DNA from 2 places in the Priestia sp. P5 genome. Region 1 is predicted to be linked to the other one. Evidence: a T-box and tRNA genes for the amino acid it is inferred to sense, from the RefSeq annotation. Region 1 holds a T-box; the other holds one or more tRNA genes.
The links. The T-box of region 1 lies ahead of thrS (threonine--tRNA ligase). A T-box ahead of a tRNA ligase gene usually reads a tRNA of that ligase, here a tRNA-Thr.
Positions count from the first base shown of each region.

Region 2: it encodes a tRNA-Thr, which carries the amino acid that the T-box ahead of thrS (threonine--tRNA ligase) is inferred to sense. The anticodon was not compared.

Region 1 is NZ_JAKWFJ010000006.1:77,225-81,660, reverse strand. It holds gene MMB69_RS25280 (ketoacyl-ACP synthase III) at 1-196, opposite strand, end outside; gene thrS (threonine--tRNA ligase) at 409-2,334, opposite strand; T-box leader at 2,386-2,612, opposite strand; T-box leader at 2,651-2,878, opposite strand; gene MMB69_RS25270 (DUF3231 family protein) at 3,558-4,436, opposite strand, start outside.
Region 2 is NZ_JAKWFJ010000001.1:962,126-966,561, forward strand. It holds gene MMB69_RS04915 (DHA2 family efflux MFS transporter permease subunit) at 1-1,253, shown strand, start outside; gene MMB69_RS04920 (aromatic ring-hydroxylating oxygenase subunit alpha) at 1,287-2,339, opposite strand; tRNA gene MMB69_RS04925 (tRNA-Thr) at 2,550-2,622, shown strand; gene MMB69_RS04930 (ABC transporter ATP-binding protein) at 2,890-3,840, shown strand; gene MMB69_RS04935 (ABC transporter permease/substrate-binding protein) at 3,840-4,436, shown strand, end outside.

The DNA.
Region 1 (4,436 bases):
CCACTAAGTTTTCAATTGCTTTAATAGCTAGGTCAGAAGAATATTCGTTTTCATCAGCAATTCTTCTTTCTTTCATGCCAGTTCGTTTCACAATCCATTCATCGTTCGTATCTACAATTCGTTCTAAATCGTCATTGGTAAGTCTTTTTTCTGGTACGTATGTACCTATTGCTGTAATACGTGCAGTTGATTTCATTGTATTCACCCTTCTTTATTATCAAGATATATGAATTGATATTAGTACTAGGTGCTAAAAAAGTCAATGACTTTATATGAAAAAATTGTAAAATTAGTATATACAAGCCTAATAATAAAACATAAACACCTGTGCTGATTCATTCTAGGAAAGAGTAAACTAGAAATACAAAAAGGTCCCTTATTAAATTTTAAGGAACCTTTTTTGTTTAATTATCTAAGTTTCTTTTCAACAATTTCATCCTGAAGTTTTTCAATAAAACTATCTAAATTGAAAGTTTCAGACTTTTCTTCACCGTGTTTTCGTACGTTTACGGAGTTGCTTTCCATTTCCTTATCTCCTAATACCAAAATATAAGGAACCTTCGCCACTTGAGCTTCTCGAATCTTATATCCGAGCTTTTGTTCTCGATTGTCTAATTCTACTCGAATCCCTTTATTCCCTAGAGCTGCTTTAATCTCTTGTGCATATTCCTGATGAACTTTTAGGGACACTGGAATAACCTTTACTTGTACAGGTGCCAACCATGTTGGGAAGACGCCTCCAAAGTGTTCAATTAAAATGCCAAAGAAACGGTCAAGAGATCCAAAAATAGCTCGGTGAATTACCACTGGACGCTGTTTTTCGTTCTTTTCGTTAATATAATTCAAATCAAATTTTTCTGGTAGCTGGAAGTCTAATTGAATTGTTGCACATTGATGACTTCTTTTTAAGGCATCTTTAATATGAAAATCTATTTTAGGACCATAAAATGCTCCGTCGCCTTCATTCAATTTATAATCAAAGTTCAACTTTTTTAATACGTTTTCTAAGGAGTTTTCAGCAAGTTCCCATAAGCTATCCTCTCCCATGGAGTCTTCTGGTCGAGTTGAAAGTTCTATACTATATTCAAAACCAAATGTTTTATAGATATAATCCACTAATTCAATGACCGATTTAATTTCACTTTCAATTTGTTCAGGAGTAACAAAGATATGAGCATCGTCCTGACAAAACGTACGAACTCTTAATAATCCATTGAGAGCTCCACTAAATTCATGACGATGAACTTGACCGAATTCTCCCATGCGAATTGGTAAATCTCTATAGGAATGGAGCTTATTTTTAAAGATAAGCATATGGCCAGGACAGTTCATAGGCTTTAATGCAAATTTAGCGTTATCAACTTCTGAAAAATACATATTATCCTTGTAATGATCCCAATGACCAGACTTTTCCCATAATTGTTGATTCATCATAAAAGGAGTACGTACTTCTTCGTAATTATGCTTTTCTTGAACGGATCGTAGGAATTGCTCCAGCTGATTTTTAACCATTTGTCCTTTAGCTAGATAAAAAGGCATTCCAGGTGCTTCATCAGAAAACATAAATAATTCTAGTTCATTTCCTAACTTTCGATGATCTCTTTTAGCTGCCTCTTCTAAAAATAGTACATACTCATTTAACTGTTTTTGAGAACGGAAAGCTACGCCATATACACGTTGTAACATTTGGTTATCGCTGTTACCTCTCCAGTATGCTCCTGATACTTTTGTTAATTTAAACGCCTTAACCATTCCAGTAGAAGGTAGGTGAGGGCCACGACATAAATCGAAAAATTCCCCTTGTTTATAAATTGTAACTGTTTCATTCATAGGAATATCACGTAATAACTCTAGTTTCAACTCATCGTTTATTTCGCTAAATATTTTTTCAGCTTCACTGCGTGTCACTTCAGTACGTTCAATAGGGTGATTTTCATTAATAATTTTCTTCATTTCATGTTCAAGTTGTAGTAACTCATTAGAAGCAATCGTTGTAGAAAGATCCATATCGTAATAAAATCCATCTTCAATAACTGGGCCTACACCTAACTTCACATTCTTATGTACTCTTTTTACTGCCTGAGCAAGTATGTGAGCTGTTGTATGCCTCATAATTTCTAGACCTTCGTCAGAATCTAATGTTAAGATTTCGATTTCTGCATCTTGATTAATTGATCGATGCAAGTCATATAATTCTCCATTTACTTTACCCGCAATGGCTTTCTTCTTTAGGCTAGAACTAATGGATTCTGCAATAGCATGTAATGTAATACCTTTTGAAAATTCTTTCTCATTTCCATCTAAAAAACGAATTTGAACCAAATCTTTACTCATGATAACCTCTCCTATTTAAATAAAGTCAAAAAAAAACATACTCGTCCCTAAGTAAGGGACGAGTATGTTTTCACACGTGGTACCACCCAAATTCCCATCAATATAAATATATCAATGGCTCTGGTGCTGTAACGTCGCAAACGTTATTAATTACTACTAGTTCACTAATAAAGCTCCAAGGTGGTAAATTATTTCTCTTTCTTAAGGGCTCACAGCCAAAGACCCTATTCTCTGTAAAGAAGTGTAAAAATAATTCATGTCCTTTTCGTTGCTTACCTATTTATTTTTGAACATAAAAAACCGCACTCATCCCTCTAACAGGGACGAGTGCGGTCGTGGTACCACCCTAATTTTATAAAACACTACAAGTGTTATATTCTCAAAAAGATAACGGATTTCCCGATTGCGGTTACTCTATCTACATATTTCCCCACAATAGCTCCAAGGTGGTAAATTATTTCTCTTTCTTAAGGGCTCACAGCCAAAGGCCCTATTCTCTGTAAAGAAATATAAAAATAATTCGTGTCCTTTTCAACGCTCAACATGTTCATTTCCAATAAATAGAATTATAATTTATATTATTTGTAAATGTCAATACTTAATTCTAAATATGTAATTAATTAGAATTAATTTATGTTTCAGATATGCACGTAAATTTCTCCCTAAAAACTAATTTAGAGGAGCTGGCATATGCATAAAAAATGAGACCTACACAAACATAAAGTAATTTACGTAATCCTATTTTGTTGAGTTAGAAAAATAGCAAAATAAAAAGCAACCCCGACATGGCGGACGAGGTTGCTTCTTCATGATTCAAACTTAGTGAAGAATCATAGCATAGCACCGTAAACAATAATATCATATTTTTACCATATATACTATATTTTACATTTTTACATATGAATAAAAGGTGCACTTTTTATTCATTCGTTTGGGTTATGCCCTAGTATGAAACCCTTACGCGTCAAGGATGTATAAAAAGCTGCATAACTCATAATTGAGACCTCTTTCGAACCCTTACTCCCATAAGGGTTCTCTTTTTTGATGTGTTCCGGAAAGAGTGATTATGTTAACTAACTTTGTATAGAGTATACAGCTTAAAAATCGAAAAAACCTATCTCTTCCCAATCCAAAGAGGTAGGTTTTTTCTGCTCTATTGCAGTAAGGATTTTCGCTGATGCCTCACGGCGTCTTGTGTAATTTGCTCAAAATATTAGATTTTATTATTTTTCTTTTGCTATTTCTTTTCTGTTAGGAGCAAGTGGTGGTTGTTCTAACCATTTATTTTTTACCATAATATCAAACCATTTTTTTGTGACCATTAAATTTTTTAGGATAACACCTTCATAAGCAGCTACAAGATCTGTTCGCATAGCTGACGCTAAACCTGTTCCATGATAGGCTTGCGCAGCTTGGAATAAAAATCCAATATGATACATCATTAATTTATCAGAAAAAGGAGCGTCTGTTGAAGTTGTTACTTCTGTCTCCCATGATTTAGGAATTGGTAAATTATCAGCGTGCATGATTTTTGAAAAGGATTGTATTTGTTCGTCAGCTGTTTTTTCCGAATCCTCTAAAAATTTTCTCACTTCTTTTGATTGAGCGACCTGACTAAATCCAATAGAAAGAGTTTTAGCCATAATGCTTTTTTTAAGGTTGAAAGAAATACTTATGATTTCTAGTGCCGTCAAACGTCTGCCTTTTCCGAAAAAACCATCCGTAAAATCCTGGCTAGAAATATATTCAGGATTCGCAGTAGGATAAAAATAAGGGTCCCTCTGAAACTCCCCTTTTTCAAGTAATAATTCAATCGTTTGATGATACATTTTTTTTGCATCGTTATCACATGAATCGTAGAAATGGCGTAAGTCTTCTCTGACAGAAACACCTAATGAGGTTGTATGTCCTAGCAAGCCATGCAACGTCATGATATGTAAATAATTTAAGCAGAATATGTCCGTGAACAATCTCTTAGTACCTTTATTAAGATCAGACTCAGTAAATCCAATTGGAACTGGAAACCCTTCGCTCTCTATAAAAGCTACAATTTGTTTTTTTTGTTTTGCGAAGGTCTTGATAGCATCTTCAAAAACGGCCTT
Region 2 (4,436 bases), on a different contig from region 1:
CAGGAACAATACTTGCCGGTGCTTCGTCCGTCTTTTCGGTCTTGTTAACCGCTCGTATTATTCAAGCATCAGGCGCAGCCATTATGATGCCGCTTTTAATGAACGTATTGCTCACAAGTTTTCCATTAGAAAAACGCGGAGCTGCGATGGGGATTTTCGGTTTAGTTATGATTTTTGCTCCGGCAATTGGTCCTACCTTATCAGGGTGGCTAATTGAACACTATGAGTGGAGAATGCTGTTCCACCTTGTTACGCCAATTGCAGCAATTGTGTTAATAGGCGCTTTCTTCCTATTAAAAGACAAAAAAGAAAAAGTGGAAATCAATTTGGATTTCCTATCACTTGTGTTATCTACAATTGGATTTGGAGGACTTCTATACGGATTTAGCTCAGCAGGGGATAAAGGCTGGGATTCTGTGGAAGTATACGGCACCATTATCGTAGGAGCTGTGTCTCTGATTTTATTTATTACGCGTCAGTTCAAGCTGAAAACACCTATGCTTGAATTTCGCATTTTTAAATATCCAATGTTTGCTTTATCATCAACGATTTCAATGGTGATCACAATGGCATTATTCTCAGCCATGCTGCTAATGCCAATTTATGTTCAAACGGTACGAGGCATTTCTCCGCTTCATTCAGGATTACTAATGCTTCCAGGTGCGCTATTAATGGGTGTGATGTCACCGATTACCGGAAAATTATTTGATAAATTCGGAGCGCGTGCACTGGCTGTAACGGGTCTGACGATTACAGCCGTTACGACGTATTTCTTCAGTAACTTAGAGCTTGATACGACGTATACAACGCTCATTACGCTTTACACGCTTCGCATGTTCGGAATGTCCATGGTGATGATGCCGGTTATGACAAACGGATTAAATCAGCTGCCGCAGCGCTTTAATCCGCATGGTACTGCCATGAACAATACGCTTCAACAAGTATCAGGAGCTATTGGTTCGGCTCTATTAGTAACGGTGATGTCAAACCGTACAGCTACGCATGCAAAAGAGCTCGCTCAAGATGCAATGAGCGGAGCAGGAGCAGCGAATGCAACCGCAGCCGGAGCAGCTCAAATGAAAGAACAGATTGGGATGCAGGCAATGGTACAAGGGATTAACGATGCGTTTGCTGTCTCAGTAGTACTAGTGGTAGTTGCCTTAATTCTTTCATTGTTTATGAAACGCGCAACGCCGGCAAGTGAAGATGAAGTGATAAAGGAAAAAGCAGGACGCGAGCAATTTGCTAAATGAAAAAAAATCCCCGCTGAGACAGCGGGGATTTTTTTAGCTTGTATATCTAAAGCTTAAGCCCATTTTCTTTAATAATTTCCGGTAGCCGATGGACGTTTGATCAGCCATAATATGCGCTTCCATCTGCAGGTCTAAAGGCAAGTCTTCAGGTTTTTGGTTTTCAACCATTTCACGGTCTTCGTCAAAGACGCGAAGGTTAAAGTCATACACACCTTCAACGGGAGAATCTTTGTCAAAGTTTCGAGCAATTGGTGCGAATAAACGTGTTTCGCGGGCTGAAATAGGAGAGACTGCATTCATAATCCACAGCTCTGCGCCTTCTGGGAAGTATACTTTTAGCGTAGCTGCAAACGGCGGATAAACATCAAAGACGCGAAGCCATTTAAAATCAGGTGGATTTAAATGCTGCTGTTCTTTGGAATAATTGCTCATGGTGCTCGTATATTCTACATGAAGCCCATACTCTGTATCGCTTACTTTATATTTAGGCACAAAGGCGTTGTTTCGATCACCAAATGTGTCCGTGTGAACCCAAGCAAAATGAGCTACGTCTAAAAAGCCTTCCATTTGACGACCGGCCGAACCCATGATATCAAAGCTCGGACAAACAATTTGCTGAAAATCAGGGTCCTCCCACGCATCGAAGTAAGGCAGGTTATCTTGTTCTCCTGTCAGGGAAGTCCACACTAATCCAAATCGTTCAATAACTGGATAGACGGCCATACACAGGCGGGGAGAAATGTTGGCATCAGGGTGAGCTGGAATCGATGTGCATGCGCCGTCCGTTGCATAGCGGAAGCCGTGGTAAGGACAGACAATTTCATCATCTTCCACCCAGCCCATGCTAAGGGGGGTGCCTCGGTGAACGCATAAATCACGAGCCGCTACTACTTTGTGTGTGGTACGGTATAGAACTAGATTTACATCTAGCAGTTTTACGGACGTTGGTTTCTCTGTTACATCACTGCAGCGTGCGACGGGGTACCAATACTTAGCGAGCGTCGTCCAATCTTCCAGGCTGAACGTGCAGTCTCTTGGGTAGGGAGTTGCCGTTTTTGATTTGGTCATGGTTGGTTGTTGTTCCATCTATTTTCTTCCCTTCTTTTGTAAGCTCTTTTACTAAGGGTAATATAAAAAAAGAAAATTCACACAATTTATGTAAGGAGTTCTAACATAAAATATGGAACTTTGTAGAAAGTGCGAATTTCAGAAGACGCAAATTAGAGAATATACTAATAAAAAAATTTAAAAAAGCGCTTCCTAAATGAATTTAAACGTGATATAATTTTCCAAGACGCTGGTGTAGCTCAGTAGGTAGAGCACTTGCATGGTAAGCAAGAGGTCGCAGGTTCGATCCCTGTCGCTAGCATACTAAAAAACCTTCTTTCTTGTTGAAAGAAGGTTTTTTTATCTGTGTTGGCTTTAAAATTCTTCTCCGAATTATTCTTCCCCGCCTTGTGAAAATTTTAACAGTTTGATAGCCTTATTAGGACGCTGTGAGAAAACATGTGTATCTTTTTCACTATGTCTTATGAATCATATTCAGAAATAATCTTAAAAGAATGTTTATTGCCTCTAAGTATTGGGTACACGAAACTGGGGGGGTTAAATTTCAACAGGGAGTGTGAACGGTAATTTGATTACGTTTAAGAATGTGTCAAAGCAATATCCAGACGGTACGACCGCCGTGAAAAATATTAATCTAGAAATTAACGAAGGAGAGTTTTTCGTTTTAATTGGTCCGAGTGGGTGTGGGAAAACAACCACCTTAAAAATGATTAACCGTCTTCATGATATTACCGAAGGAGAACTATACATAAAAGATAAGCTCGTATCGGACCACAACATACATGAGCTACGCTGGAACATTGGTTATGTCTTGCAGCAGATTGCTCTTTTTCCTCATATGACCATCGCTGAAAATATAGCTATTGTACCCGAGATGAAGCATTGGAAGAAAAACAAAATCAAAACGCGCATTGATGAACTGCTTACCTTGGTAGGACTAGACCCAAAGCAGTATCGAAATCGAAAGCCGTCTGAGCTCTCAGGTGGCCAGCAGCAACGTGTAGGTGTAGCACGTGCCCTCGCAGCTGATCCCCCCGTTATTTTAATGGACGAACCCTTTAGTGCCCTCGATCCGTTAAGCCGCGAACAGCTTCAGCAAGATGTTATTAGCTTAAAAGAAAAAATCAAAAAAACATTTGTGTTTGTTACGCACGATATGAGCGAAGCGATGACGCTTGGAGATCGTATCTGCCTAATGAAAGACGGGGAAATTGTTCAAGTTGGAACCCCGGAGGAATTCATTCAAAAGCCTAAGAATGAATTTGTAAAAACGTTTATTGGAAATCAAGGAAATGCTTTATTTGAGACATTGGATATGTTTCTCAAAGAAAGTGAACAGCCAGACGTAGAACCTACTGAAGAGCTAGCTTCAACCGCTACTGTTCAGCAGGCAATGGACGCCCTTTACGACCATGAAGCAATAGCCGTGAAAAAAGGGAGCAAACGCATTGGCGTTGTAACGCGCAAAACTCTATTAGCGTTTCTTTCTGATAAGACGAAAGAAGGAGGAACGCTGTAATGAATGCACTAAGCACATTACTAGATCAACGAGGAGACGCACTGTTTCAAGCTCTTCTTGAACACATTCAAATTTCAGTACTGGCCCTTGTTATCGCCGTATTAATTTCAGTGCCGCTCGGACTGTACTTAACGAGACATGACCGCATTGCTGAACCGATCATTGGCGTAACAGCCGTACTGCAAACCATTCCTTCACTCGCTTTATTAGGATTACTGATTCCTCTTGTCGGAATTGGAACCTTTCCCGCGGTTATTGCACTGTTTTTATATTCGCTTCTTCCTATTGTACGAAATACATATACCGGAATTAAAGAAGTGGACCCATCTTTAATTGAAGCATCCAAAGCCATGGGGATGAACTCGTGGAGACGATTAATTAAAGTAGAACTTCCTCTAGCGCTTCCTGTCATTATGGCCGGGATTCGCACAGCGATGGTACTCATTATTGGTACAGCGACAATCGTGGCTCTTATCGGAGCGGGCGGACTCGGAAGCTTAATTTTGCTTGGTATTGACCGAAGCGATAATAGTTTGATTTTATTAGGAGCCATTCCAGCAGCATTATTAGCGCTTATTTTTGATGGAATTTTGCGA